4 regions of the Shewanella inventionis genome follow, and region 4 is predicted to be linked to each of the others. Evidence: predicted binding sites of a transcription regulator. Region 4 holds the regulator's gene; each other region holds the start of a gene.
The links. Region 4 encodes sigma-54, which starts transcription at its own class of promoters, with help from an activator protein. Its sites were predicted from a motif close to GTTGGCACGNNNNTNGNNT; they were not measured.
Positions count from the first base shown of each region.

Region 1: K8B83_RS17870 (HAD-IIB family hydrolase) is a predicted target of sigma-54. The motif match lies at 5,640-5,658, and genes of this name have one in related genera.
Region 2: K8B83_RS09510 (DUF3192 domain-containing protein) is a predicted target of sigma-54. The motif match lies at 5,999-6,017, and genes of this name have one in related genera.
Region 3: K8B83_RS08975 (flagellar assembly protein FlgT) is a predicted target of sigma-54. The motif match lies at 2,557-2,575, and genes of this name have one in related genera.

Region 1 covers NZ_CP082926.1:4,004,871-4,012,507, forward strand. The annotation lists gene rfaH (transcription/translation regulatory transformer protein RfaH) at 1-33, opposite strand, end outside; gene K8B83_RS17855 (DUF4136 domain-containing protein) at 340-897, opposite strand; gene K8B83_RS17860 (sugar phosphorylase) at 1,642-3,384, opposite strand; gene K8B83_RS17865 (glycosyltransferase family protein) at 3,478-4,698, opposite strand; gene K8B83_RS17870 (HAD-IIB family hydrolase) at 4,700-5,557, opposite strand; gene ruvX (Holliday junction resolvase RuvX) at 6,485-6,904, opposite strand; gene K8B83_RS17880 (YqgE/AlgH family protein) at 7,581-7,637, opposite strand, start outside.
Region 2 covers NZ_CP082926.1:2,107,526-2,115,162, forward strand. The annotation lists partial or broken gene K8B83_RS09475 (transposase) at 1-265, shown strand, start outside; gene K8B83_RS09480 (FAD:protein FMN transferase) at 954-1,937, opposite strand; gene K8B83_RS21695 (4'-phosphopantetheinyl transferase family protein) at 2,113-3,033, shown strand; gene queF (NADPH-dependent 7-cyano-7-deazaguanine reductase QueF) at 3,136-3,993, opposite strand; gene syd (SecY-interacting protein) at 4,048-4,698, shown strand; gene K8B83_RS09500 (Zn-ribbon-containing protein) at 4,776-5,549, opposite strand; gene K8B83_RS09505 (hypothetical protein) at 5,553-5,909, opposite strand; gene K8B83_RS09510 (DUF3192 domain-containing protein) at 6,064-6,447, shown strand; gene K8B83_RS09515 (DUF2789 domain-containing protein) at 6,477-6,707, opposite strand; gene K8B83_RS09520 (GNAT family N-acetyltransferase) at 6,882-7,523, shown strand; gene K8B83_RS09525 (DUF962 domain-containing protein) at 7,557-7,637, shown strand, end outside.
Region 3 covers NZ_CP082926.1:1,982,744-1,990,380, reverse strand. The annotation lists gene K8B83_RS08985 (hypothetical protein) at 1-705, opposite strand, end outside; tRNA gene K8B83_RS08980 (tRNA-Arg) at 1,035-1,110, opposite strand; gene K8B83_RS08975 (flagellar assembly protein FlgT) at 1,269-2,474, opposite strand; gene K8B83_RS08970 (FlgO family outer membrane protein) at 2,757-3,467, shown strand; gene K8B83_RS08965 (LPP20 family lipoprotein) at 3,464-3,913, shown strand; gene K8B83_RS08960 (TonB-dependent receptor) at 3,997-4,923, opposite strand; gene K8B83_RS08955 (TetR/AcrR family transcriptional regulator) at 5,017-5,667, opposite strand; gene K8B83_RS08950 (efflux RND transporter periplasmic adaptor subunit) at 5,893-7,014, shown strand; gene K8B83_RS08945 (efflux RND transporter permease subunit) at 7,011-7,637, shown strand, end outside.
Region 4 covers NZ_CP082926.1:1,185,715-1,193,351, forward strand. The annotation lists gene K8B83_RS05435 (HPr family phosphocarrier protein) at 1-188, opposite strand, end outside; gene rapZ (RNase adapter RapZ) at 208-1,071, opposite strand; gene ptsN (PTS IIA-like nitrogen regulatory protein PtsN) at 1,068-1,511, opposite strand; gene hpf (ribosome hibernation promoting factor) at 1,514-1,801, opposite strand; gene K8B83_RS05455 (RNA polymerase factor sigma-54) at 1,827-3,311, opposite strand; gene lptB (LPS export ABC transporter ATP-binding protein) at 3,455-4,186, opposite strand; gene lptA (lipopolysaccharide transport periplasmic protein LptA) at 4,183-4,761, opposite strand; gene lptC (LPS export ABC transporter periplasmic protein LptC) at 4,748-5,308, opposite strand; gene kdsC (3-deoxy-manno-octulosonate-8-phosphatase KdsC) at 5,305-5,856, opposite strand; gene K8B83_RS05480 (KpsF/GutQ family sugar-phosphate isomerase) at 5,871-6,848, opposite strand; gene K8B83_RS05485 (calcium/sodium antiporter) at 6,892-7,637, opposite strand, start outside.

The DNA of each region.
Region 1 (7,637 bases), 2.0 Mb from region 4:
TGGTTTGCAATAAAGTAGATACCAAGATTTCATTGTTACTCGCTTGTTTAAATTTACTCAATTGTCTGAGTAAGTGACGTCCCATTCACGACTCGAGATAATAGCAAACTTGATCATTCTTTTGAATGCGTTTTGCCTTCAAATGCCTAGAAATACACCAGTTTAAGACATTAATGCTTCGCTGATTAAAAGAACCGTTTTTCAATATGGCTAACACATTGATTTATAGGGGCAGAAAAAATCATGCTGCCTTTATAGGCTTGGTGACGGTTTATAATTGTTAGATATAAAAAAACCTCGATAGATTACCGAGGTTTTAGTTATGTAGGTACTGCGCTGTTATTGACCCGATTTAGGTGGGTAATTCATCATTACACTACCAATGGCCTGGTTAATGGTTGCGATGCGTTCTTCTGGCGTGCTTTGTTCTCTTACCGTGTCGGCAATGGTACCACGCCATACTAACTTACCTGTTTTGTTATCAACTAAATCAACCATTAAAGTGCCAACTTCGTATTCACGCACTATGGTTTCTGTTTGCATTGAGCCTGCTAGCCCCCAGCGAGGTCCATAGTATGGGTTGTAACCAAAGTGGCTGTTGAATGTATCAACATTGATTTTTTTATCGACTTTTGTAATGTAATTTACGAGCAAATCAGCATTTTGTTTATCTGTTTTGCTAATGCCCTTCTGGCTTAATTGGTTTTCTATTGCGGTGCGAACGCGTTGGTCCATGAGGCCGTCAAGATGGTAGCCAACTTCGTCATTCTTTTTTTCTACCCAGGCGTAAGATTTGTATTGCTCAAATGATACCGATGGGTCGAAGTCTGAACTCGATTTTAAGGTACTACAAGCGCTTAATGCTAACACCGCGGCGGCGATAAACAATTTTTTCATGACAGACTCCAAAAACAATACGTTAATAGCCATAAGCTTATAGAGCGCAATGAGGTTGTCAAGTTAACTAGAATTTATGAATGGAAGGGCTAGGTACTAGGTTCTAGTTCTAGGTTCTAGGTTCTAGGTTCTAGGTTCTAGGTTCTAGGTTCTAGGTTCTAGGTTCTAGGTTCTAGGTTCTAGGTTCTAGGTTCTAGGTTCTAGGTTCTAGGTTCTAGGTTCTAGGTTCTAGGTTCTAGGTTCTAGGTTCTAGGTTCTAGGTTCTAGCTTCTAGGGCCTAGGGTCTAAATCTACCCGGTTGTCATCCCTGAGATCTTTTATCAGGGATCCAGGTGTTTCTTTTGATTTTGCTTTTAAGCCTTAAAGCAACACCTGGGTTCCGGCTTTAACAGCGTTACCGGAACGACGTAGTCGAGCAGCGCAGAGCCCTTCTAGGTTCTAAATCTACCCTTGTTGTCATCCCTGAGATCTTTTATCAGGGATCCAGGTGTTTTTGTAAGTCTTAAAACCGTTGACGGCTTACGGATTACAGAACGCTGTGCTTACGGGTTTATGTACTAGGAACTCGCAGGCTCGCTAGAGAGTCTAGCACCTAGCAGCGAAGCGCCCTAGCAGTGACGAAGTCACGCCCTAGAACCTAGCAGCGAAGCGCCCTAGCAGTGACGAAGTCACGCCCTAGAACCTAGCAGCGCAGCGCCCTCGTAGTGACGAAGTCACGCCCTAGTTCCTAGAACCTCGCATCGACTAGGCTTTATTACTGATCCACACTGTTTGGTATGGCTGGAGTTGTATGGTTTGGGTGATGTCTTCTATTTGGTTGCCGGTGAGCAAATCGACCCAGTATTCTGATATGACTAGGTTAAGCTCATTGATGGGTAGATCGGTGACTTGATCTGACACGTTACTGATACAAAAAATACTTTGTTTTCGATTACGGCTTTGACGCCAAAAGCCAAACAGTTGCAGCCCTAGATGTAGGGTAAATTGGGTGGCATTTGGATGAAATGCTATTTGTTGAGTGCGTATATTGATGAGCCTTGTCATGGCTGATAACACCTGGCTGTGGGTACTTTGGGCGTCGCTTAGCTGTTGTTTTAAACTGTCTAAATCCCAGCGATGACGATTGATGGCTCTGTTATGTGAGGTATTAGCCAGTTTTTCGTAGTCGTTACGAGTGCCTAATAAGCTGTGGATGTATATTCCTGGGATCCCTTCGAGTGCCAACATAATGGTATGTGCGCACAGGTATCTTTGCATGCCCCATAAGTCTTTGCCTTTGGTGGTACCTTGCAGAGCATCGTATAAGGCGATGTTCATTTCGTAGGGCTTTTGCTCACCGGTTTCGGTGGTGCGGGCGGATATTTGGCCGCCAAATTGCTTCATGGTATCGACGAGTGTTTGTATTTCATCATCGTCTAATAACCCTTCAGCTGGGCGTAAGCCTATGCCGTCGTGGGAGGCGATAAAGTTAAAATAGGTGGTGCCATCTTGCGCTGGCGGCATGCTCATTAACCAACGTTTTAAGTATAAGCAGCTGCCGGTTATTAGGGTATTAATGAGCAATGGCGGCAGTGAAAAGTTATATATGCAGTGGGCTTCGTTGGCGTTACCAAAATATGTTAAATTTTGTGTGTTGGGGATATTAGTTTCGGTGATGATCATGGCGTCGTTTTGCGCGTGTTCAATTAAGGTGCGCAGTAAGCGGATGACCTCGTGGGTTTGCGGTAAATTAATGGATTTTGTGCCTACAATTTTCCATAAAAATGCAACGGCATCGAGCCTAAAAATACTCACTCCTGCATCTAAATATTGTCGAATAATACTGACAAACTCGATAAGGACGTTGGGGTTTCTAAAATCGAAATCAACCTGATCATGACTGAAGGTAGACCACACATATTGAGTGCCACTGGGGGTTTCTGTGGGTCTTAATAATGCTGAGGTTCGGGGCCGTACGACTTCAGTTAAATCATCTGTTAAGTTTGCCGTAAAAAAATAATCATGGCCTGGCCCTTCACCTTTGCAAAAATTTTCAAACCATAAACTGCGGCTTGAGCAGTGATTTATCACTAAATCTGACATTAAACGGCGTTTACTGGCTATGGCACTGATGTCGGCCCAGTCGCCTAGACTCTCGTTAACGGTTGAGTAGTCTATTACGGCAAAACCGTCGTCTGAACTGTAAGGGAAAAAAGGCAAAATATGCGCACCGTTTATGCAGCCCACATAACTGTCGATAAACTGTGACAAGGTTGTGAGTGGGCGCTCACCTTGCTGCACAACACTGTCGCCATAGGTGATCATTATGGTGTCTTTTTCTGACCAGTGGTTAGCAAATGGCTCTGGTACTTGGCTAAACTCGGTGATTCTCATGATTTCGATGAGCCGTTCAGCTAATGTATTTATGGGTGTGTCGAGAGCAATGTCTTTATAAATACACTCAAGTTGTTGTTGCAGCTTTTGTTGTAAACCATCCATTAATGACATAAATAGGTGTCCTTATACCATCAGGAGAAATAAGTGATCAGATATTGCGTTGTTAACCAATAAGAATGATCGGCATTTTTGTGCTGATTGGTATTAGCTAAACTCTGCGTTGTCTGCCTCAACAGCGGCTTTAAGTTGCTCTAACACATCAGGCATGGCGCTTACCACTCGGCTCCATGTTGGCATAAATGGCGTTTCCATGGGGTTGTCTAAAAAGCGCTGCCCTGCGGTAACGATATTTTGAGCAAACATTTCTACGGCTTTTTCTTCTAGGTGAATGTCGGTTGTGAGTCCATTCATTAAAGCATCATTATGGTAAGTTTCAACATAATCGAGGGCAACTCGGTAATAGGTTGCTTTTAAGGTACGAAATGATTCTGTGCTGAAGGTTTCGCCTTGGGTGGCTAATTTACGGAAAAATGCCTTGGTAATATCAATCGACATTTTAGATAAACCGGCTTCTTCGTTGTCGAGCGATAAATCTTGATGCTTGTGGTCGTAATTGTCGGCAATATCCACCTGACAAATGCGATTGTGGGCATAGTTACGCTGCATTTCTGACAGTACGCCAATTTCTAAACCCCAATCACTTGGAATGCGAAGATCGGTAAGCACATCGCGCCTAAACGAAAACTCTCCAGCTAATGGATAACGAAAGCTGTCCATGTATTCGAGGTATTCGTTATATCCCACCACTTTTTTTAGCGCTTTAATCAGCGGGGTGACTAATAAACGTGACACTCGGCCGTTAATTTTACCGTCGGATAATCTGGCGTAGTAACCTTTACTAAATGCGTAGTTAAATTGCGGATTAGCGACCGGGTAAAGCAATCTTGCCAGTAATGATTTTTCATAAGTGACGATATCGCAGTCGTGCAAGGCAACCGACTCTGATTTGCCCGAGGCTAAAATGTAACCCATGCAGTACCACACATTTCGCCCTTTCCCTAGCTCGGTTGGTGCTAGCCCTAGCTTTTGTAATTTTGCATCTAGTGCTTTTAAGCGTGGGCCGTCGTTCCATAAAATACGGTGATGTTGGGGTAATTCGCCAAAAAAACTCAATGCATGCTTGTATTGTGCTTCGTCTGCTCGGTCAAGGCCGATAACAATTTCAGACAGGTACGGCACGTCTTTAAGGTTAGCAACTATGCCTTTTAATGCATCGCCTTCTAACTCTGAATACAGCGACGGTAGAATGAGCCCTAATGGGCGAGTTTTTGCAAACTTAATTAAGTCTTGCTCTAGTTCGTCGTGGGTACGACGAGTTAAGTTGTGCATTGTGGTGATGGTGCCGTTTTGATAAAAATCAGCCATGTTATACGCCTCCTACAGTCATTGGTTTTGCTGGTGTGGCCAGTGTTGACGTGAGTAATGTTGCGGTGATGCATTCGGCCCAGCCTTTAGGACCGTATGCCTGGCTTTTTATGGTTTGCTTTTTGTTAAGTACTGGGAACTCATGAGTGGGTGATTTAATTTGAATAGCGATATCGGCCGCTTCTAGCATTGCACTGTCGTTGCCGCTGTCACCGAGTGCAATGGTGGTGACTGGGGTTTGATATTGCTTGGCATAAACTTGCGCCAGCCAGTTCATGGCTTTGCCTTTGTCGCTTTCACCGCCTATGTGCAAAAAACGCCCGCCTTGTAACATGTGGGCGCCTAATGAGGTCATATAATCGATAAATTCTTGTTTACGCGCTTCATCGCCTTGCCATAACAAAGGCTCTGAATAATGCCTAACTAAAGCAAGGCGCGCTTTGTCTGGCGCAAGATCGGTAACTTCACACAATTCTTCAACGCTAAAGGATGAAAAGCCGATGTATTCATCTTCAAACTCAACGGCTTGTTGAGCTAATAAATCAAGCCAGTGCTGGCGAGGCGGACAAAACTCTTTTACCCAGTAATACCCTTGCTCAAAAGTCCCTTCTGGCTGCTCATTGAAATAACCTATTGGAATATAAATAACGGCGCCATTTTCTGAAATAAAGGGAGAGTTAATCCCAATGGTTTGTTGTAGTTTTTCCATTTCGGCAAAGGTTTTGCTGGTATTGGCAATAATAGGGATATGACGCTCATTAAGCGCTTCGATGACCTCAATGGCATGGTTAAAACTGTAATCGAAGTGGTCGAGTAATGTTCCGTCTATGTCAGTAAAAATCAATGGTCTGCTGGTCATATAGAGTCCCTTTAATATTAATACGGGATAAAACAAGGGTGAAAATAATGCTGCCACCTTTTGTTTTATTGGTAATTAACTGATTCAGAAAATGTGCCAGTGCAGTATGCATTGCCCAAAAATGGTTCAATCGACTTATTAAGCATTGAAATTTATAGCTTTTTATTTGAGCAAACTTAACGTGAAGAATAATTTTTTAGTGCGCTGATGAGTTACATACGTGCAAGGTTTTATGCAGATCGCACCATTTTGGTGCAATTTAAGGGTAGCAAGTGGCAAGTGGCATGCTACGAGTGTACTTCTTTGCCGTCCTCGAGTGCTGTTATCCCGGCTTTATAAGCGTTACCGGGACGGTTCCAGGTGTTTGCTCTTAAAAGATAACAGCTGGATCCCGGCTCAAAAGCATTGCCGGGACGACGTAAATAAGGCCTTAGCAGACGTGATAAAAGTGACAAGGTTCAAGTGGCTGTGTAAGTGCAAGTGGCAAGTTACGAGTTACAAGTGACAAGTGACAAGTGCAAGTGACATGCTACGAGTGTACTTCTTTGCCGTCCTCGAGTGCTGTTATCCCGGCTTTATAAGCCTTACCGGGACGGATCCAGGTATTTGCTCTTAAAAGATAACAGCTGGATCCCGGCTCAAAAACATTGCCGGGACGACGTAAATAAGGCCTTAGCAGACGTGATAAAAGTGACTAGTGGCAAGTGTAAGTGTAAGTGCAAGTGGCAAGTGGCATGCTACGAGTGTACTTCTTTGCCGTCCTCGAGTGCTGTTATTCCGGCTTTATAAGCGTTACCGGGACGGAACCAGGTGTTTGCTCTTAAAAGATAACAGCTGGATCCCGGCTCAAAAGCATTGCCGGGACGACGTAAATAAGGCCTTAGCAGACGTGATAAAAGTGACAAGGTTCAAGTGGCTGTGTAAGTTTTAAAATTGGTTTTCAAAATAACTTTCAATGATCAGCACGGCAGAAACCGCGTCAACCTGCCCTTTAGTCAGTGCTTTAAAGCCCCCTAACTCAAATAATCTTGCTTTAGCGTCTGCAGTGGTGAGGCGTTCGTCTTGTGTGGCAATTTTAACACCGAAGCGGCCATTTATTCGGTTAGCAAACTTGCGCGCTCTTTGGGTCATTTCTTGTTCTGTGCCATCCATATTTAGTGGTAATCCCACTACGACTAGATCGGGTTGCCATTCTTTGAGCAGTTTTTCGATATCGTCCCAATTAGGAATACCGTCAACAGCTTTAAGTGACAACAGAGGCGTTGCGCTGGCCGTAATAGCCTGACCGATTGCGACACCAATACTTTTGGTGCCATAGTCAAACCCTAATACCGTTTGTGGTTGCATGTATTTCTCTTTGTTTTGTTTTTAGGGGCTAGGAGCTCGCAGGCTCGCCTGAGAGCGGACTTCGTCCTTCTAGGTTCTAGGTTCTAGGTTCTAGGAACTCGCAGGCTCGCCAGAGAGCGGACTTCGTCCTTCTAGGTTCTAGGTTCTAGGTTCTAGGTTCTAGGTTCGAGGAACTCGCAAGCTCGCCTGAGAGCGGACTTCGTCCTTCTAGAATCTAGAAGCGCAGCGCCCTCGAAGTGACGAAGTCACGCCCCAGCAGCACAGCGTCCTACAAGGGTTCTAAATCTACCCTTGTTGTCATCCCTGAGATCTTTTATCAGGGATCCAGGTGTTTCTTTTGATTTTGTTTTAACCATTAAAGCCTAAAAGCTAACACCTGGGTTCCGGCTTAAACAGCGTCACCGGAACGACGTAGTCGAGCAGCGAAGCGTCCTTCTAGGTTTTAAATTCATTCCGGTTGTCATCCCTGAGATCTTTTATCAGGGATCCAGGTGTTTCTTTTGATTTTGCTTTTAAGCCTTAAAGCAACATCTGGGTTCCGGCTTTAACAGCGCTACCGGAACGACGTAGTCGAGCAGTGTAGCGTCCTAGCACCTAGCAGCGCAGCGCCCTCGAAGTGACGCAGTCACGCCCTAGAACCTACTACCTAGAACCTAGCTGCGCAGCGATACTATCATTAAGCATGACCAACTTGAGTCGACATTTGCCAAAAGTCGAAGCCTAAAGATTGGGT
Region 2 (7,637 bases), 920 kb from region 4:
AATTTTGCCTGGCACATTCGAGTATGCCCTTTGTTATATTATCGAAAACAAACTCGATTTATCGGGGTTTGATGCCTGGTATCACAATGATAAAACGGGGGCGGCAGCGTATTCACCGGCAGTGATGCTCAAAATTATCTTACTCGGGTATGCGCATGGGTTAATTAGCAGTCGACGCATTGCTAAGGCGTGTGAACACAATATTTTGTTCATGAGCGTGTCGGGTGATGTTCAGCCACATAATAATGGGTGGCATGGTTTTCTGTGAACAAGGCCAATTTACCTCTGTTGCACCAGGGCAAGGATTAGGTAATGCCACTATGCTCGATTCGTTAACTGCGTTTCAACCGATAGTGTAGTTTGCTTTTTTGCATGATAATCAAAAGGAATCGTTAATATTGTGCTCGCATGGATTCGGCAGAATCACCTCAAGTTCAAACGCTTCTGTGACACGCTGCAAGTACATCCTTGTAAGCTCGGCCATGACGTCCATGCCATGGACGCTCACAGCCGCGCTTGCACCCGAGGCTCTATTTCTTCGTTGCTGGCTGTGTAGCGGCACAGATGTTAAGAGCAATATCGGCTCATGGATGCGGCAGAATCACCTCAAGTTCAAACACTTCTGTGACACGCTGCAAGTACATCCTTGTAAGCTCGGCCATGACGTCCATGTCATGGACGGTCACAGCCGCGCTTGCACCCGAGGCTCTATTTCTTCGTTGCTGGCATTGTATCGGATTGATGTGTTGCTAAATATTAGTTTATGGATGCGGTTGAATCACCTCGAGATCAAACTCTTCAGTGACACGCTGCAAGCACATCCTTGTATGCTCGAGACTTAATCTCTGCGTTGCTGGCTGGTTATCGGGGAGTAATACATGACCACCTACTCCAGCTGGTTAAAAGTAATATATGGCAAAGTTTTCTCGCAAAGTTTGCTCAGAGCTATAGCATCAATCTTGCTGTAATCCCGTCGATACATGCAAGGTTTGTTGGTTATCGATAATAATGGCTTCGTATTCAGGTAACTCATTGATTAACGCCATACCTTGTTGTAATCCCATCACAAAAATGGCGGTGGAGAGGGCGTCTACGTAAGTTGGGTTTTTACCAATAATTGATACGCTCACCACATTGCGGGCGGAGTCGCCGGTTTTAGGATTAATAATGTGATGAAAACGCACGCCATCTTCAATAAAGTAACGTTCATAGTCGCCTGATGTGGATATCGATTCGTTGCTAAGTGGTAACTGCACCGCGGTTTTGTCTTCTGCGCGTGGGTGTTTTATACCCACAAACCACGGGCGGCCCATGCGATCACCTAGCAGTGTGGTGTCGCCGCCAGCGCTAATAAGTGCATGCTCAATGCCGGCTTTTTTAAGAATGGCGATACAGTTTTTAACCGCATGGCCTTTGGCAATTCCACCTAAATCAATTTTTACATCAGGGTGAGTAAAGCTTACCGAGATATTCGATTTATCTAATGTGATGGCGTGATAATTTATGGCTGGCAACGCTTTATTGATTGCTGCTTGGTCGGGTTTTAGGTGTTTACGGTAGTCATATTGATAACCTACTGAAGCATAGGTTATGTCAAACATGCCTTGGGTTAATTTGGCGATATCCTGGGCATCGATAAGTAAATCAAACAATTCCTGACTAACAATAACAGGGCGAGTTGCCGCATCCCGGTTAATCACGCTCAGTGCGCTAGTGGCAATATAAGGGCTCATGGTTTGATCTATACGCTGCATCTCTTGTTCAACGGCCACAATGAGTTCATCTGCCGTTGCTTGAGCTGCATCATCGTCTAGCCAAAATTCAACGTGGGCGAGGGTACCCATGACATGAAAACTCTTTTTATGCCAGTCAGCGAATGCCAAATGCGAATTGAATGCAAACAATATGATGACAATAACAGCACTAAATTTACCCATGAATCAATTGTCTCCTGTAAGACGGTAGCGCTGATTGTTGATTAAATGACATCAATCGGCAACAGTTTGGGTGGAAATAAGTGGTTTACAGACAAAATACTCGCTGATCTTAGGCGTTTAAGGTAGGTTAACACTATTATTGTTTGTTATTGATTAATTGAGTTTTGTTGTTTTAATGTCTATTCATAACGCTGTAAATACTTTGCATACTGCTGATGATCTACATGTCTATTTTATTCCTCTCAATGCAGAGTTAACGTCTGCAGACTTTGACATGGGCTTAGCCCTTGGTTGGTTAAGCCCTGATGAAGTGGCTAAAGTTGAGCGTTATAAAAGCCAGTCATCTCGACACAATGCGCTTCAGGTTCGCCTGGCTTTAAGGGCCATATTGTCACGTCACAGCGATGTGGCTCCCGCCCAATGGCAATTTACTTATGGTGCCAAAGGTAAGCCTGCATTAAGCGATGAGTTATTTGCGTCAACGGGATTACATTTCAATTTAAGCCACAGTGGCAAATGGTTAATGATTGGTGTTATTGAAGCCAGTCAATATAGTATTAGCGACGCTCCTGCACTGACGAGTGGCATGTTTTTTGGTGTGGATATTGAGCGTGAGCGCAGCAGTACCGATATTGTGCCGATTTTACATCATTATTTCACTCAAGCCGAAACCGACACGTTATTGCAGCTACCCATTGAGCTACAACGGCAACGTTTCTTTGATTTATGGGCGGTTAAAGAGTCTTATATTAAAGCGCGGGGTTTGGGGCTGGCCTTATCACTTAAGTCATTTTCGGTAGATTTTAGTCAAGCGGTATGCTGTGATGCAAAGTTAAAACGAGCAAACAAAAGTACTAGGCTAATTGAGATGTTTAAACCCATTCAGCTGAATTTTACGGATAACCAAGACACCATGGCATCTGATTATTATTGGCAAACGCTATTGGGCCGGTTGGATAATGAATACCGTTTTTCTATAACGTTGGGCTCGGCTAACTTGGTTTTTTCTTCAGCTGCTGTGCAAGCTCACAGCATATACAATACATTATCTTGTATGCAATTAACCCTCGATGATTTATTTTCTGCAAGAACGTAATACAGCTAATTGTGTTGTCACGATGTAGCAAAAAGACCAATCTATTGATTGGCCTTTTATTCTTTGTCACCGTAAAAACTGATTAACCTGAACTGAGGTTAATTACTGTCTGGCGAGACGGTTAGATTCTGGCGGGTTTTCAAAGTCACTGCGGTATGGGTTAATGTCTAAACCGCCGCGGCGAGTGTAGCGAGCATAAACTGTTAATTTAGTGCATTGGCAGTATTTTTTTAAGTCGACAAAAATTCGCTCAACGCATTGCTCGTGAAACTCATTATGCTGGCGGAAAGAAATTAAATAGCGCAGCAGTTTTTCACGATCAATCTTAGGCCCTTGATAACGGATCATCACACTGCCCCAGTCGGGTTGCGAGGTGATTAGGCAGTTAGATTTTAATAAATTAGAGTTTAATGTTTCAGCGACATTTTTGTCAGGATCTGTGCTGCCCACTAAATGATCTGGATTAAAATCGTATTCGGTCACTTCAATGTCTAAATCGTCAATGCAGGTGCCGGGAAGGTCAACAATTCGCTCTAGGTTAAAGTGTTTAGGCTCAATAACCTTCACTGTCACTTCACCTTCTGCACAAGCGGTTAAATCGCGGCTTAATGTGTCTTGCACATCTTCAACGCTATCAAACTTAGTTTGGTTGAAGCTATTTAAGTACAATTTAAACGATTTAGACTCAATAAGGTTTGCGCTGTTAATATCGAGTTGTACTTCTAACAATGCGACAACTGGCTTACCTTTGGCGTTTAACCAAGATAATTCATAACCTGTCCAAATGTCAGTGCCATGGAATGGGAGATCACCACTTAATTGAATTGCATCTCGATTAAGTTTACGTGGAACCCCTTGCAGCAATGATGCGTCATACTCAGCTTTATAAGACGTAGCATGGCCTAAAGTTAGGCCTTTAAGTGCTTGAGCATCACTATAAGGGTCGTGATTGTGTGTCATCTAATCGGTTTCCGTGTCAAAATATGGTTTTATTATAAACTACGAGTGGCTTAAGTGTCTTGTTCATCTGCATTAGATTGCTTCATAAAAAAATATCTTAAATCTTATCAAGATACTCTGTCTGAGTTTCCGCGCTATTATCCTTTGGGCGAAGATTCAATATGTATTCAAGGGACGTTAAATTCAGGCGTTGACGATACCGTATTCTGGCAACCGATGAAACGTGAAGTCTTGGCAGATTTTAGCAATGTGGAACATGCATTAAATATTCAATTACACCCAGATATCCATGCATTTTATGGTCAGTATTTTTCAGCTCCATTACAGTTTACAGCCTCGTTTGGTGATGGTGAATTATTACAAGTTTGGAATCAAGATGACTTTGAAAATTTGCAACAAAATGTGATTGGCCATTTGATTATGAAACAAAAGCTAAAACAACCCGCAACCTGGTTTATTGGCGTGCTAGGTGAGGGCGATGAAATGCTTACCGTTAATAATGACGATGGCAGTGTGTGGATTGAAATTCCAGATGAAAAGCAAGGTACAAAATTAGCTGAGTCGTTATCTGAGTTTTTACAGATTATTTCGCCCATGATTAAACCGCCGCAAAAGCCTGTTGAAGAGCATACACCTATTGTGGAACACCCTGGTATTTGGCAACGCATTAATACCATGTGGGATTATTTGTTACGTAAAAAGTAACCTCTTAGCGATTGAAGTACCAACGACCGGTACTTCAATGCAATGAGTTTTTATTAACACTTAAGCTCGTTAGGTCTTTACTGGTGATCCCAGGATATATTAGACACAATGCGGCATGGCTCGCAGCGAAAGTGAAACATGTCTAATAGTGGCTGATCTAGTTTCCAATCTTTTGAGCCGCATCTCGGGCAAGGGCGATTGAGCTCTGTTTGCAATGATTCTCCACCTACACGATATAAATAGTAGTATGTAGGCACTTTCGTTAAGTACTCAACTCGTCCGCGTAAGTCCCAACCACGTCTAAATAAATCACTATCGGTGCGAGTTATTTCATCCAATGCGGCAAACTCTGCTTTAGTGGCTGCTGCCATTTGTATTTCATCACAGGCTTGCCATTCAGATTGCCATTTTATTATCTGCTTATGATCGCCATTAAAGGTGGCGGGTAATCGATAAAGTGGAATAGGCAAAAGGTTATCACCACTGCGAAGTGGCGAGCACATGTGAACGTAACTGGTGTAGAGTAACTGCCAAGAAGGCGGCTCAATATTACTGACTTCTGAGTTAATGTCCTGACCGATGAGTTTCTCTCTTGGCGCGAGAAGTTTCGCTTGAGTTAATCCTTTAAGTGCTGATTTAACCCAAGGACTATTGAACCGATTAGATAAACTGATTTTTTCGGGCAAGAGTAGTCGAACTTTAAATTCACCATCGTTAAACGCGACGGCAAACTCACGCCCCAAAATTTGTCCATTAGCGCGTAGTGCCTCAAGTAATCCATTAATGGCTTTTTCGGCTGCATCGATTGTGGTGTCGGCAAAACACTCAAAGCGAAGTTCAAACACAAACATACGCTATTCAGCCTTAATATTTGGGGTTGTTGGGATATGTTGGCTGAACTGTTGTTCAAGCTCGGTAATTCGGCATGTTAGCTGGTTAATTAGTTGCGCCATGGTGTCGACTTGCTGCTGTAATTGCGCTACAGGGCTGTCGAGTTCATTACCTTGAGTGGCTGGCGCTGGAATATCAGCAAGTTCAGGTAAATTTTGCCATTCAGATTTTGGTAATGCTTTAAATTGCTGTAGTCCCTGGATTAAAACCGGCATTGGAAAACGGCTACCTAAACGATTTTTGATTAAGGCCAAACTGGGTGTGTGGCCATTGATAGCAATGGACTTCGCTGCGGCTAACACTTGTTCAATAGGACTCATTGTTGGTTAAATTCCTTAATTTTTTGTAGTAAGAATCACTACTGCTCCTGAGCTTAAAATTAAAATACAATAATTTCAATGCTTTAAGTTTTGGCATGATTCTAGCTTTAAGCACATCACAATGCGGATTATATTTTAACAAAAAGGATGCAACATGAAATCAAAACTTATCACGGCAAGTGTAGTGGCAGTACTCTCTTTAGGTTTAAGCGGATGTGTTATCAGCGTTGGCGATCATGAATCAGCTAAAAGCCACGAGTATTGGCAAGAACAACAAGATAAAAATCGCGCTTTGTTAGCTAATTTAGCGCTGGGCATGACGAGCGAACAGGTCGTGACCTTGATGGGTACAGCTGATTTTAGTGAAGCCTATACAAAAGCAGAGTCAACTGACAATCCACAAGCGATAAAAGTGTTATTTTATCGCACTCAGTGGGCAAAAGGTGATGGCAAAACCACTAAAGATGAGTGCACCCCAGTGGTTTTTAAAAACAACGTCTTAGTTGGCTGGGGTGACACCGCAGTCGCTCAAATATAAACCGCTGTTAGTCATAGTTTATATTGACCTTAAGCTCTCATCATTACGTCCAATTGGTCGATAATTTCAGACCATTGGGCGTCTTCGTTTAATGCCTCTTTTAAAAAAGCTCGTTGGCTGTGGTTCCAGCAGTCGGCATCAATTAATAGGGTATCTTTGTTCACTTTATTGCGGCTGACAAAGCTATCAATTTCTTGTTGTGTGTAACCTAATCCGAGTTGCTTAAATAAATGGCCTAAATCATTTTCTGTGGTATCCATTCTCACTACTCCCTATGTGACACATTGCAATTGTTCCAGTATTAATCTTCAACGCAAAAATTGCAAAAGAACTCTTCGATAAAGAGAGGTAAGGTAAACAGAACTTGTAGATTGTTTCAATCTTGTTAACTTGGTAAGTTAAGGTTGATGGTCATAATACAAGGAATAACAATAATGGATAACACTACCTTGGACACCCTGCGAGCAGTGTATTTAACTGCAGAAGACTTACGTGTGGCTGCTTCAATTATTTATAACGCTTATCATGATGATGCCTATTTTATTGAAGCATTAGGCCAGCAAGATACCCAACAGTATGAACAAAAACTTCGTGCTGCCATTCGAGAAGAACTCAATGATTTGTGGCAACAAGAACAACCCCTTATTGGCTTATTTGATCAAGAACGATTAATTGGGGTGGCGTGTGTGATCACTCAGCAAGTCCCATTAGGGGAGGCGCGCTATTGGCATTGGCGCTTAAAAATGGTGTTGGGCACTGGCTGGAAATCAACACAAAAATTAATGGAAAAGGAAACATGTATTCTTGAGCACCTGCCTTCAAATAAGTGCGGAATTTTGCAGTTTATTGCTTTGTCCCCTGCGGAGCAAAAAAAAGGCTATGGTACAAAATTAATTCAAGCAGTACTAAGTTGGTGCGATGAGCAACCAAATTTAGAAGGGATGGGGGTATTTGTGAATAATAGCCATCACCACTCAGCTTTTATGGCACAAGGTTTTATTAGTATTGCTGAGATTAATATTGGCGGTGTACATGGTGAAGTTTTGTTTTATGCGAAAAATAACCTTCAGTGTTAGGCACCCATTTTTACTTTTTAAAAGGACAAGGTAATGCAAGCCAAACGTTTTTCATCATTTGCTGAGTTTTATCCGTTTTATTTGTCACAACATCAAGATCCCGTTTGTCGAAAA
Region 3 (7,637 bases), 800 kb from region 4:
AGTAAAAGAATAATTGATACTCTCCTCAAAACTTAACACTTTCTCAGCAATAGCTTGCGCAGCTTGATGCGGGTTAGCATAATTTTTCTGAGTATAAAACTGTATAGCAAAAGCTTCTACTTTATCTTTTTTAGCATAACGCTTATCTCGACCTGCTTTTCCAGCTTTTGATGAAGCTTCTGCATAACCTTTATGTTTTGTTATCTCTGTTTGAAGTGACTGATACCCATCATTAGCATCGATAAATTGACGTTTAGCAAATAATTCAAACAATAAATTGGCTTGCTTAGGCATACCAGCCATTTGACAAGCTATAGCACCATGAATAAGCTCAGCACTGTCTTGTGGAATCGCATTTAGAAATGTGAGAGCTTCACTACCTTCTTCACCAAATGCTTCATGTAAGTTGGCAGCATTGGCAAATTGTCTGATCTCATTAATGTCATCACATGGCTCTGCGGCAATTGACTCAAATAATGATGTAAAAATATCTGCGCCTTCAAGCTGTTCAGTCTCAAGTATTGACTGACTGTTATCAACTTTCGAAAGCGCTTTGGCTAAAGACTCTTCATTAGTGCCTTTTGGAAGAAAAGGTCTAACGGCTGAATCTTTTTGAGTGAGCATGTCGAATGACTGTAAGCTGGCTAAAAAATCGGCTTTCAGCTTTTGATTAGCATGTTCTGACGAATTTAAAATATTAACCATTTGCAACTTCAGCGCTTCAGGCATTTCGGTTAGAAGTTCTTCTAACTGATTATCGACTTCAGACTAGTGAGGTTTAGTTTGTAGGTTAGACTCTTTCTTGAGGTTCATTACACAATACTTCCATGTTTTAGCTTTAATAGAAAACTATTGGAAATACGTTTAAATGTCCATGATTGAGTTCAAACTATCGAAAAGCGGAGTTTTGAAGAATGCTTAAAAAAAAATTCCAAAAAAGTGGTTTCCAGAGGCGGCACATAGGCGGCACATAGGCGGCACAATTTTTGACTATTTTATTAAGTTATTGATTTTAAATATAAAAATAGGTGTTATGGTCTCCCCACAGGGACTCGAACCCCGATCGGCCGCTTAGGAGGCGGCTGCTCTATCCTGTTGAGCTATAGAGAGACCCTGTGATTATACTGAGTTTAAAATTGATTTAAAGCCTTTAAATTTAATTGCTTAAATCTTAGCCGAGTTAATGACGTATACGGATAATATTTACCACATCTTCAGCTTAAAACGGCGTTAATGGTCTGCTAAACTCACTTAGATATTATTGATGATTAGTTTTTAATCGCAATATCGTTCACTTGAATATTATCTGCTGCATCGATTCCTTCAAATACAGCTGTTGCGCTGTCTTCGCTAACTTGCTCTATTACTACACTTGCACGACTTTTACTGGCGATGGGGCGCATAGTGTTTAGGCGATCGGGGATATTTTTTTGCAGCACAATTTGGAACTTATCACCCATTTTTACACCATTTTTACGACCAAGATTAATGATTAATCTGTCCCCTTGCCTTGCTATTATTTGCCCTAATAATGGTCTGCAATTTAACTGGTTATCAAGCGTTAACACACTTTGCTGAAAGATCTCACTAATGGCCTGGCCATAAGATGAACGCCAAAAGCGTTGATTAGCTGGTGATACCACTTCTTGTTTTTCAAATTCCCACGGCGCTGATGTGGTAAAGGTTTCGGTCCAGACCACTTCGCCACTAATCGCATGGTAAAGCGTCATTTTTATCATAAACTGCCTTTGTGGATAGTCTTCACTCAAACCAAAAAACCGACTTTCTGCTGGCTCTGTTGAAATATCAATAATATCTGGCTGCAATATATACTGACTTTCTGTAATTTCACCTAACCATGTGGGAATGCGATACCCCCTGAAGTTAACAAGCTGGTTGGTGTTATCAATTTTTTCATCGGCATGGACGCGAGCAAAGCTATGTCGAGATTGTGAGTTAATCACTTTGCCCAATTGCAGCGTTATTTGCTGTTCGAAATTAGCTAATTGCCCATAGCGCAGTTGTTCTCGTTCTTGCAGGTAAGATTGCGGCAACATAATTGAAGCTTTTAATAATTGGCTTTTGCATTGAGCATTAGGTTCGGGTTCTGCTAACTCTAGCTGTAACACCACTGTAATGGTGTTCTGGCTGATCATTTCACTCATTAATTCAACATTGTTTGCTGTGCCCATGCGCTGCATTTGAAAGGTGTCTTGAGTGAGCCGCCCCTGGTCGATTGACTGCTCGCTCGAAAAATTAACTCCAGCCTTTAAGCTGGCATAATTTAACGCCTGACTGATTGCATCTTCGCGGGCTTTATCGATATCGCCATTGACAATTTTAGCCCTGCCAGTGACTTCAACCTGCTCAGCCAAAGCGGCAGGCACCTGAAATAAACTCATCAATATCAACACGACAAGGGCTAGCTTGTGTTGGCTGGTAACAGGTTTTTTAAAGTAAATTGGCGCCGGCATACGATATCCTAATGTCAAAAAGTCGTCAGTTTTGCCTTCTTTTAGCATATAAAATGAATCAACTGACGCGATATAATTTAGTAAGCAAAAATTGCGCCACTGCTGAGTGCTTTGTTTGTTGGTTAAATCTAGTAAAGCTTTTTAGCCCAGTGCCGATAAAGGTTTATAGCTTAATAGCGGCTTGGTCGTGGCGCATTATAACTAACAGAGCCGTTGGGTATTTTCGGCTTTTACGCCCGACATGCTATCGCGAGCACCGGCGACACTCTTTAAGGAATCATCATGATTAATAGGCTTATCCCCACTACGGCAGTGTTTGCGATGCTGACTATCGCAGCATGTAGCCAAACGCCTAACCCGGCAAATAATTTAGCGTTTAACAATAACGGTAAATACGTCAAAGTGGCTGATGAAAACGATGTCTATCATGATCAGTTGGTTTACGATATTCAAGCCGCTGGATTAGCGCCAAAAGGCCAAATTAATGTGTGGGCCGAAAAACTGGTCAATGAATTAGTTTTACAAAATGACGCCTTACGGCCTGATCAACCCCTGCTGATCACAACTCCGGTACTGGCTAATAATTTAAATGCGACCAATGAGCTAGCCTTACAATTACAGCAAGGTTTATTGGCGGCGTTTCATGCGCATGAATTTAATTTAGTTGATATGAATGTTGCCATCAGTTTGCGTGCAACTGAGCAAGGCGAATTTATGTTAAGCCGTAATTGGGAATTATTGCCATCAGATCTGCCCGTGTCACATGTATTAGTGTCTACAATGACCATGACCCCTGAAGGTATAGTGTTTAATGGTCGGGTGGTTAACGTAACCAATAACCGTGTGCTATCTGCAGTGCAATCTTTTGTTGCGGCGTCGAGTTTATCTGGATATTTACAAGAGTCTGAAATTATCGAGTCTCGTGATGGCTTGTTATACCGTCATGAGAAAAAAGGCGACAGCCGTTATACCGTATTAGGAGAAAAGCTATGAGGACACTCATATTAACAATGATGTTGGTGTTACTCAGTGGCTGTGTGAGTAAAGATAAATATGTGCAGTGGGAAACGGAGGCGCCAACATCCTTCCCGACTTTAACGGCGGTAGGTTATGCCCCATTAGCCACTCAACCAAGCCCTGAACCATCGCACCGTATTTTAATGGCAATGCAGGCGTCTAAAATTGCAGCCTATCGTGAATTGGCTGAGCAAGTTTACGGCCAAAAAATTTCAGCGAATAGCGATGTCAGTGAGTGGTTATTAACTGACGATAATGTTAAGTCAAGCGTGAGTGGTATTATTCGCGGTGCGAAAGTGGTGAAAACCTATCCTTCTGGTGAGTTTTATGTCACTGAGTTAGCGTTAGACTTTAAGCAAGTGTGGCAATTGTACGAACAACAAAATCGCCCTAAACGGGTTAAAGACGTCACTTATTTTTAAAGCATATGATTGATAAAATGCCGCTGATGTCAGCGGCATTTTTTATTTTATAAGCTGGACTAAATATAGCTTAACACATTAATTTAAAAAGCTAATTTAAACGCTAGCCCAAACGCGGCTTGGTTTTCAATGTCTTCGGTAACATCGGGTTCACTAAGCTCCATTTCGCCGCCAAAATAGTAACCGGCATAAGCATTGACACTCACATTGTCGGTCGCTTTCCAGCCTACACGAACAAAGCCCACCCATTCGTCAATCTCGATGGTTTGATCATCATCGGCAATTAAAAAGCGTTCAGTTCGTTTTGAGCTACCAATACCAAAATCAATATCAGGCTTATATTGATAACTCAGTTCTAAACCTGCTGGGCCACTAAAACCGGCTTGAGACGGGTTAGCTAGCACTAACTTGTCGTTGATTTGCCAGCGCACGGCTAAGTAAGGTACGGTGCGTACTTCTGAAATGTCATTCAAATAAGCCACGCCTAACCCAAGCATATTACCTGAGTTAAAACGGTACATGCCCGATGCAACAACACCGTAGCTTTGCGCATTTGACGATGAGGCGGTATCGGCATAGGCATATTGCAATTTAGGAGCAACTATAAACATCCAGTGATTATCTGGCCGGTAAGTTAATGATAGCCCGGCACTGTATTGATGTACGGTTGACCAATCCTGTTCGCTTAAACGTAACGGCGTTGCCTGGTTAATACGCCAGTCGTAATCATGGTTATCGTAGCCGACACTGGCGCCAATTGACCATTGTCTATTTAACGGCATGGCTGCTGAAAAACTGGTTTTCCACGCATCTCGCTGTAATTGATTTTCATCCCCCTGCCCCACATTAGCCGTAACCGCAGAAGTACGCGCAACAGTCAGCGAAAATGGCGAACGTTCAGGTGCAGCTAAGGCCTGTTGGCTGAGTAATAGCCCTGGGATTAATAATAACGATTTAATCGATAAACTCAGTGTATTGCGCGTAAAGTTAGAGCCGTTAAAAGACGTCATAATCATGTGCATCCTTTCGAAATAATATGGTGTGTAGCATAAACTGTCTGAACCAATACTAATTAAGTAATACTTCAGTTCAAATCTTATGCATTATTTTATTGCAACCTTATGCGCCCGCAAGAACATCTCTGCGGTATCTTGTAGATATTGCGGCCTGCTTAACAATAAATGCTCGGTTTCTAACGCAAGTTCAAGGCGTAACTTAAGCTCGCCAAATAACATTAAACACAGCCTTACAGCACTGTCGTGTGGATTTTCGAAGTAATATTGGCCATGTTGATTCACCTTGGTAAGGTAATCACGAATTAATCCCAATATGTGCTTTGGCCCTGCGTCGTAAAACAATTTAGACACCTCTGGGTGGGTATCGGCTTGTGCGACACAGGTTTTAAATACTGTCATGGTGTCTTTGCTCACAATTAACTCACCAAATTGTTTGGCAAATAGTAATATCACCCTTTGGGGATCACGAGCATCAGTTAAAATATCACCAGTGAGCTGATGTACAACACATTTAGAGTCAATGGCTGCAACAAATAAATCATCTTTAGAGCCAAAATGCGAGTACACAGTTTGTTTGGAAACCCCCGCATGTTTAGCCACCTCATCCATGCTGGTAAGTGGAAAGCCTTTTTGGCAAAACAATTCCATTGCCGACTCAAGCACTTGCATTCGCTTTTGCTCACTGCGACTTAAGTTGGCCTGTTCATCATTATTTATGCCTGAAGTATTTTCTGTCATGTGAAATCCGTAGGTTAACCCTATTGCAAAGTTCAGCATCGATATTTTTCGATATCATTAATTCATAATACCCAAAAATAGACTAGTCAGTCTAGTTTTATAAAATTAGACTACCGAGTCTAGTTAACAAATAAATTACATCTTACGGTATGGTTACAGGTAACACCTTAAGCAGAGCGCGAGATGAGTCATCACCTGATTAGATATAGTTTTAAAGGAATAATTATGTTTGCAGTTAGCACACTTGCGCAACGCCTTAGATTCTGGGTTATCGGGATCAGTATCTTCGCATTAAATGGTTGTGGCTCTGAAGTTAAAGAACATTCGCAAACCGTTGAGTATCAATCGGTTTTAACTCAGCCATTAGTGCTTAATGATCGTTACCAAAAAATACAAACTTATACTGGCACAATTCGCTCAGCAAACACCACTGGCATTGGTTTTGAACTGGCGGGTAAACTCAATAGTATTGCCGTAGATAGCGGGGATGTGGTCAAAAAAGACCAACTTTTAGCGCAATTAGACACCGACTTGTTAATTGCCGAAAAACAACAACTCGAAGCAAGCCTGTTACAAACTCAAGCAGATATCGACTTGGCAAAAAGCACCTTAGCACGCACACAAAAGTTAAAAACGCAAAACTATGTGTCGGCGCAGCAACTCGATGAAACCCAACAACAGGTTATTAGCTTACAAGCCAATCAAAAACGCATTGAAGCCAGCTTAACTGCGGCAAAATTAAAAATTGAAAAATCAACCTTAGTCGCCCCATTTGATGGTGTGATTAGTCAGCGCTATCACAACCTAGGTGAAGTAATAGCCCTTGGCAGTGCAGTGTTTAATTTAGTGGGTAGTAGTCAACCTGTCGCCTACATTGGTGTGCCAGTCGATATTGCCCAGCAATTAACGGCGCAGCAACATGTCGATGTGCGCGTTGGCAAGCAAACGTTTACCGCTCAAATTGCCGGGATAAGCGCCGAGGTAAACCCAACAAGCCGCACAGTGCAACTGAGGATCCAACTGCCTGAATCAGCAAGGGCAATCAATGGTGAAATTGCTTATTTGGTTTATCAGCAAGATCATTTCGTAGCAGGTTATTGGGTACCAATGTCAGCATTAACCGATGGCGTGAGAGGTCTTTGGAATGTGTATGTTGTAGTAAAAGATGATGCACCACTTTATAAAATTGAACGCAGAGATGTTGAAATCATTTACACAAATGAACAGCAGGCATTTATTAAAGGCGCAATACAAGCTAACGAGCAAATCGTCGTAGATGGGCTACATAAAGTCGTTGTTGGCCAAAATGTGATATTGGCACAAAATACTCGTGGGGAGGCGCTATGATTAAAGCGTTTCTTGAAAATGGTCGTTTAACCAGTTTATTTATCGCACTGTTAATCGTTGCGGGGCTTGGGGCGATATCGAGCCTGCCGCGCACTGAAGACCCGCACATTACCAACCGTTTTGCTTCTGTTATTACTCAATATCCAGGCGCATCTGCCGAAAGGGTTGAAGCACTAGTGACCGAGGTGCTCGAAAACCAATTACGTCGTTTAGAAGATTTAAAACTGGTTCAATCGACTTCAAGACCTGGTATTTCAGTTATTCAGCTCGAATTAAAAGATACGGTTACAGATACAGATCCGGTTTGGTCGCGCGCGCGCGATTTGCTTGCAGACAGCAAATACTTGCTACCCGATGCGGCTCAAAATGGCATTTTAGATGATCAACTAGGTTACGCTAGCACTGCCATTTTAGGGCTTGTGTGGGCTGATGACTCACCTGTTAGAGCCGATATTCTCAATCGCTACGCCAAAGAGTTACAAAGCCGCTTACGCCTATTAACCGGCACTGACTTTGCCAAACTCTATGGCGCACCAGAAGAAGAAATACTCGTAGAGCTGGACGGCAATAAAATTAGCCAGCTTCATCTCACACCTGCCAGTATTGCTGCCATTTTATCAAAT
Region 4 (7,637 bases):
ACTGTGATCATTTTACCTATTCCGCTTTCTAGCATAAGTAACCCGAGTACACTGGCTGCACTGGCTTGTTTATCTGCCTGGATTAATGTGATTTGGGCGTTGAAGTCTGCGGCCAACATGGCCAGTTTTGTCGCTGCACGAGCATGTAAACCCAATTTATTTGAGATAGTGACTTGGCGTTCTAACATTGTTGCTGCTCCGCGAGGGCTAAGGGTTATTTTCGTTAATATTTAGCTCTCTATGGCGTGCATTAACAGTGTGCTTACTGCCTTGCCTGAACCGTTTTGCCAGTTGATCGGTAATATAAACTGACCTATGTTGCCCGCCTGTACAGCCAATTGCAATCGTTAAGTAGCTGCGATTATTTCGCTCTAGGTGTGGCATCCAGGTCTCGAATAAATTTTCGATTTGCCAAATAAACTTATTAACTAACGGCTGACGTCCAAGAAACTCTTGTACTGGCTCATCAAGACCTGTAAAAGGCCTTAGTTCAATTTCCCAGTGTGGGTTGGGTAAAAAGCGCACGTCAAACATAAAGTCAGCCTCGGTGGGCATACCATGCTTAAAACCAAAGGACTCAAAATTAATCACTAATTCTTTATCTACACTGCCAAGCAATATTTGTCTTACTTGGTCACTAAGCTCGTAAATATTTAATGCAGATGTATCAACATAGTGATCGACAATTTTGGCGATAGGTTCTAATAAGCGGCCTTCTAACTTGATGGCTTCTTGAAGCGAAATTTGATTCTTTGATAGCGGGTGTAATCGGCGAGTTTCACTGTAACGTTTAAGTAAAACTTTGTCGCTGGAGTTTAAAAAGAAACTGGTTATCTCGGTATCAGGTTGTAGCATCGCCAGCTGCTCTTGTAACACTTTGCCTTGTTCAGCAATATTACGAACATCGACACTGATGGCCACCAAGTCATTACTGCCTTTTAATTGCGCCAGTAACGTGCCGATAAGTGGCAACGGGAGATTATCAACACAGTAATAACCTAAATCTTCTAGCACTCTTAAGGCGACAGATTTACCTGAGCCAGACCGCCCAGATACGATGACGAGTTTCATGCGGTGATTACCTGATAGAGTTCAGTTGAGTCGTGGATTTTACGAAGCTGTTTTAGTACTTGTTTGTCGCTGAGCTTTTGCGCCATTGATGACAAGGTACTTAAATGTTGCTGGCACTGATCGGCTGGCACTAACAAAGCAAACAGTATATCTACAGGCTGTTTATCGATAGCATCAAACTGGATTGGCTCTTCACATTTTATAAAAATGCCAATAGGGTGATCGATTGTTGTCAATCGGCCATGAGGTATCGCGATACCATTGCCTATACCTGTGCTACCCATTTTTTCCCGCGCGAGGAGACTTTCAAAAACCTCTTGCGAAGATAGGGTCGGGTACTGGGCAGCGACGATATCGCTGATAAGTTCCAGTACCTTTTTCTTACTGCCCGGTGTGGCACAGGTGGTGCATTCCGGCTGCAGGATGGTACAAAGTTCCATCGTTAGTGTTTTGTATACTTCTCTTTGTGTTTAATTACCTGACGATCGAGCTTGTCTATCAGGGCGTCTATTGCTGCATACATGTCGGTATGTTCTGACATGGCAAAAATTTCTCCGCCTTTTAGGCTGATTTTTGCTTCTGCTTTTTGTTGTAACTTTTCTACGTTGAGCACAACGTGAACATTATTGATCTGATCGAAGTGCCGTTCAAGCTTTGAAAATTTTTCCTGAACGTACTCTCGTAAAGATTCGGTTATTTCAACATGATGCCCAGATAGATTGATTTGCATTACACATCTCCATTGTTGAGTAAAATTATAGACTCTTACGTTGGTTTGAGGGCGGGATTAGCATTGCCTCACGGTATTTTGCAATCGTACGACGAGCAACGTTTATGCCCTGTTCTGCCAGAAGTTCTGCCATTTTGCTGTCGCTAAGTGGTTTTTTCTGGTTTTCTGCAGCGACCAGCTTCTTAATAAAGGCGCGGATTGCTGTTGATGAGCACTCTCCACCATCGTCAGTACTGACATGGCTGGAGAAAAAGTATTTTAGTTCAAATAACCCTCGTGGGGTGTGCATGTATTTTTGTGTCGTGACACGCGAAATGGTCGACTCGTGCATTTCGACTGCTTCTGCAATGTCGTTTAGTACCATGGGTTTCATGGCTTCTTCGCCGTATTCGAAAAACCCTTGTTGGAATTGCACAATACAATTGGCTACTTTTAATAGGGTATCATTTCGGCTTTCAAGGCTTTTGATAAACCATTTTGCTTCTTGCAAATGCCCACGAATAAATTGGGTATCTGACGGGTTTTTGCTGCTACGTGCCATGGCCGCATATTGTTGATTAACACCAATTTTGGGCATATTGTCTGGATTTAATTCAACAACCCAACGACCGTTCTTTTTAAACACGGTGACATCAGGGATGACATATTCATCTTCAGTTGCGGTAATCAATAACCCTGGACGAGGATTAAGTGACTGAATGAGGGTAATCGCATCGCGTAGTTCATCTTCTTTTAGACGAGTTTTACGCATTAATAACCTAAAATCGCGGCCAGCAATCAAATCTAAATAGTCTTTGATAAGCATGCGCGCATTATCAATATGTGGGGTTGAGTCGGCATATTGAGCTAGCTGAATGAGTAGGCATTCACTGAGATCGCGCGCAGCTACACCTACGGGATCAAAATGTTGGATCCGCTTCAGTACCGCTTGTACCTCGTCAAGTTCAATGCTTTCATCGCCCATTGCTTCTAGTATTTCTTCTGTACTTTGGGTGAGATAGCCGCGTTCATCGATGGCATCAATGATGGCTGTTGCAATGGCAAGGTCGGTGTCTGAAAACGGGGTTAAGTTTTTTTGCCACTCTAAATGTTCATATAACCCTTCGGTGGTTTCACCCTGAAAAGGCATATCGTCGTCACGCATGCTGGCGCTGCCTGAACCAGACATGGGTGATGCGGTGTAGACTTCATCCCATGTGGTATCCATGGGGAGATCGTCCATGGTTTCTTTACTGATAGATTCAGTGGTGTCGACGGTTGAAGTGTCTTTTTCTACACTGACATTGCTATTGTCACTGAAGTCGGTGTCTGATTGATCTCGGCTTTCTTTTAATGGATCTTTGGCTTGAGAAAATTCATCTTCTATTTCAAGCAGTGGGTTTGAGTCCAATGCTTGTTGGATTTCTTGCTGTAGCTCCAATGAAGATAATTGCAGCAAGCGAATGGCTTGCTGCAATTGAGGGGTCATAGTTAGGTGTTGACCCATTTTAAGTTGGAGTGACGCTTTCATTTACCGCTTATCCCTAGATGATTTCCATAAAAATAATAATTTCGATAACTGTAGTGGATTGCCACATACGTCGGTGTCATATAACGCTATTTCGGTATCGTTCAACGCAATGAATTAGATAGGTTAAAAGACTTATCACTTAACTATAGCTTGAATTGTTCACCTAAGTACACAGCTCGAACTTGTTGATTGCTCAAGATCTCATCAGGTGTGCCTTCTGCAATTAAATTTCCTTGACTTACAATGTAAGCTCTCTCGCATACGTCAAGTGTTTCGCGCACATTATGGTCGGTGATAAGTACCCCTAAACCACGGCTTTTAAGCTGTTGAATAATTTTTTTAATGTCGATAACAGAGATAGGGTCAACACCGGCAAAGGGCTCATCAAGTAAAATAAATTTGGGGTTGGCAGCCAATGCTCGGGCAATCTCTACACGCCGACGCTCACCACCCGATAACGACATACCCTGGCTGTCGCGAATATGGGTAATGTGAAACTCTTCAAGAAGGTGTTGAAGCTGCTCAATGCGCTCATCATTACTGAGTTCTTTGCGCGTTTGTAACACGGCCATGATATTGTCATGCACGGTGAGTTTACGAAAAATACTGGCTTCTTGCGGTAAATAGCCAATACCTTTGCGGGCTCTTAGGTGCATTGGATCTGATGTTAGATCATCGTTATCGATTAAAATACGGCCTTTATCGCTTTTAACTAATCCAACAACCATATAAAACGTTGTTGTCTTACCGGCGCCATTTGGGCCCAATAAACCTACTATTTGCCCCGTTTTAACAGTTAAGCTTACGTCTTTTACGACTTGGCGAGCTTTGTAGCTTTTGGCTAAGTTTTCAGCGGTTAGGGTAATTTGGGTCATGGTTTAATCTGCTTGTTAACTGGGATCTCGGGCAGCTTTTGTTTAGGTGCTGACTCGTCTTGGAAGTTTTCAGGCTGAATAATGGTGATAACACGATCTTGGCCTTTACCCGTGCTTTCAGCGATGAGCTCCTGGGCTTTAATATTGTATTTAATCAGGTTGCCCGTTACCTGGCTGCCAGCTTGGTCGAGTTTAGCATTACCGGTTAGGGTTAGCGTGGTTGTGGCAAGGTCATAGCTGATTTCGTTAGCACTGGCTGTACCGATTTTGCCATCATCTAATTCTTGAGAAAACGTTGCTGGTTTGCCTGTGGCGATTAGGCGTTTTGACGCGCTATTTTCTGGTGTAAAAGCGCGTAGCTCATCGGCATTAATGTTAATTGTACCTTGCACAACAGTAACTGGGCCGTTAAAGACGATTTGATTGTTTTTAATGTCGGCAGACTGGCTCACCGCAGCAATTTTTAGCTCTTGCTTTAGATCACCTTGTTTGGCCATTACTGGCATGCTCAGCATACAAAGTAAACCACTCAATAGCACAGCGGCATTGGCGCGATGTCGTTTATTGTGACTCATATGTTCCTTCTACTTGGCTTAGTAGCGATAATTTTTGCGAATTCAAGTCAGCATGTAGGCCTAAACCTTGAATCATAAACCCTTTACCTTTGATATACACCATATCTTGTGAACTGCCTATCATGGTTGATAAATCAAGGGCGACAGCTTGCGTTGTTAATGACTGTAAAGGCTCTTCGATATCTATGGCGTCGATAATAACATTATTTTCTAAGCTGACCTGATTGGTTTGTTTATTTAATTGACCTCTATCTGCGCTGAGTTGCCATTGGGCTTTGCCATTTTCTGGGTAAATTAAATAAACTGGCTCTGTAAAATGGGTGATGTCACTCGAAGCGTAGTGTTCCATGTGTTTTGCAGTCACTTTACTTTCTATAAAACCTTGCGCGTTGAATTCGGTCGTTTTAAGGTCATCAGCGATAAAGTCTGGGCGTTCGACACCCACAACTTGAATCGCATCCATTTCGCTACGTTTCACTTGTGTTTGCCAGTACAGCGCAAGTGCAAGGCCAAAAAAAGCAGTAATCCCTATGGTGACTCTGTTCATATACTCATACCATGGGCGCCAGCAAATTTGTCTTGGCTGAGGAGGAGTAGATCGGTGAGCTCACGCAGAGCGCCATGGCCACCATTGATACTGGTGGTCATATGGCAATGTTGTTTTACAAAGGGGTGACCATCTGCAACACAAACAGCAAGACCCACCGCTTTCATTACTGGCAAATCAACCATGTCGTCACCAATGTAGGCCACTTCGTCGGGCGTGACATTATATAAAGACAATAATGCTTCAAATGGCTCAAATTTATTATCAATACCCTGATAGATATGTTGCACACCCAAAGCTGTCATGCGGGTTTCAACAATTTTGGATTTACGACCTGTGATCACGGCAACATGAATACCGCTGGTGAGTGCGGAGCGTACGCCGTAACCATCACGAGTGTGGAATGCTTTTAATTCTTCGCCTGCATTACTTAAATAAATTCTGCCGTCAGAAAAAACGCCGTCTACATCGCAAATCAGCAGTTTGATTTTTTTAGCACGTTGCCAAATATCGTCGCTGATGGGGCCGTAAAATCCTTGATGAATCATTGTGTCTGACATGGTTAAATAACTCCTGCTTTAACCATATCGAGCATATTGAGTGCGCCGATAGGTTGATGATGTTGGTTTACGACAATCAGTCCGTTAATATTTTTTGCTTCCATAATTTGCAGCGCTTGTGCTGCTAAAATGCCGCTTGGACTGGTGACACAATTTTTGGTCATGACTTGCGAAATAGGGGTGGTGCGTAAGTTGACTTCAGCATCTATGATGCGTCGTAAATCTCCATCGGTAAAAATACCCACTAGGGTGTTGGATTTATCAACGATGGCCGTCATACCTAAGCCTTTTTTAGAGATCTCATATAACGCCTCAGTAATGCAGATATCATCGCTTACGATGGGCAAACGCTCACCGAGATGCATAATATCTTCAACTTTTAATAGCAATTTACGGCCTAATGCGCCACCCGGATGAGATAGGGCAAAATCGTCACGGGTAAACCCTTTGGCCTGCAGCAAGGTAATTGCTAATGCGTCTCCCATAACCAAGGTGGCTGTTGTGCTGGAGGTTGGCGCTAATCCAAGTGGGCAAGCTTCTTCTTTTACTTCAATACAAAGATGGATTTTGGCTAACCGTGCCATATTAGACTCAGGTTTACCGGTAATGGCAATTACGGGCACCCCCATTCGTTGTATCACTGGAAGTAGGGTTAAAATTTCGCTCGACTCGCCTGAATTAGAGATAGCAAGTACTATGTCATTTTTATCGAGTGCGCCTAAATCGCCATGACTGGCTTCGCCTGGGTGTACAAAAAACGCTGGGGTTCCTGTACTGGCAAAAGTGGCTGAGATTTTATTGCCAATATGGCCAGATTTTCCCATGCCCATAACAATGACTTTGCCTTTGCACTGCAAAATAAGATCACAGGCTTGAGCAAATTCAACTGAGTCAACATATTGGTATAAATTATCCAGTGCTGCTTTCTCGATATCGATGACCTTGCGGCCCCATAGGCGAAACTGCGTTTGATCTACCATGCGTGTCTCTCTTTTGTTTAATACTTAACCTTTATGCTCCAACTTAATGGGATTGAAACACAGCAATTTGGTACGCAATAAAGGTGACTAATAATAGGACACCATGCCAACGGGTTAGTTGCTTTTTGGCGCCTGTTGATAACACTAAAACGGCTAATGCTGTACTTGTACCTAATGCCATGTAGAAATCTCTACCGCTAGCTTGTGCATCGATCACGCCCGGTGCAATCAGCCCTGGTATGGCAAGTACCGCTAAAATGTTAAATAAATTAGAACCGACGATATTGCCGATGGCTAAATCGTCTTCTTTTTTCAATACTCCAGCAATACAAGCTGCAAGTTCTGGCAAACTGGTGCCAACAGCAATAATGGTTAACCCGATGACTAAATCTGATAAGCCATAAAATTTTGCAATTCCTACAGCGCCATCAACCATCCAACCTGCTGATAGTGGTAACAATATGATACCAACAATTATCCAAATGATAGCATGAAAGGTTGGGACGTTTTTAGGGATCTCTGATTCCAATTCTTCATCCATTGCGTCTGGGCTTTTATTACCAGTGGCTTGCCAAATGAAGTAGCCCATTACTGCAACAAATAGTATCGCGAGCAGTATGCCCTCAGTACGAGTTAATAAGCCATCATGTAGGTTATAACCTGCAAAAACAGTTGCGGCTAACATTAAAGGTATTTCACGTTTAAGGGTTTGAGAACCGACACTGATTGCACCCAGTAAGGCGGTTAGACCTAAAATTAATGTTATGTTAGCAATATTTGAACCTAACA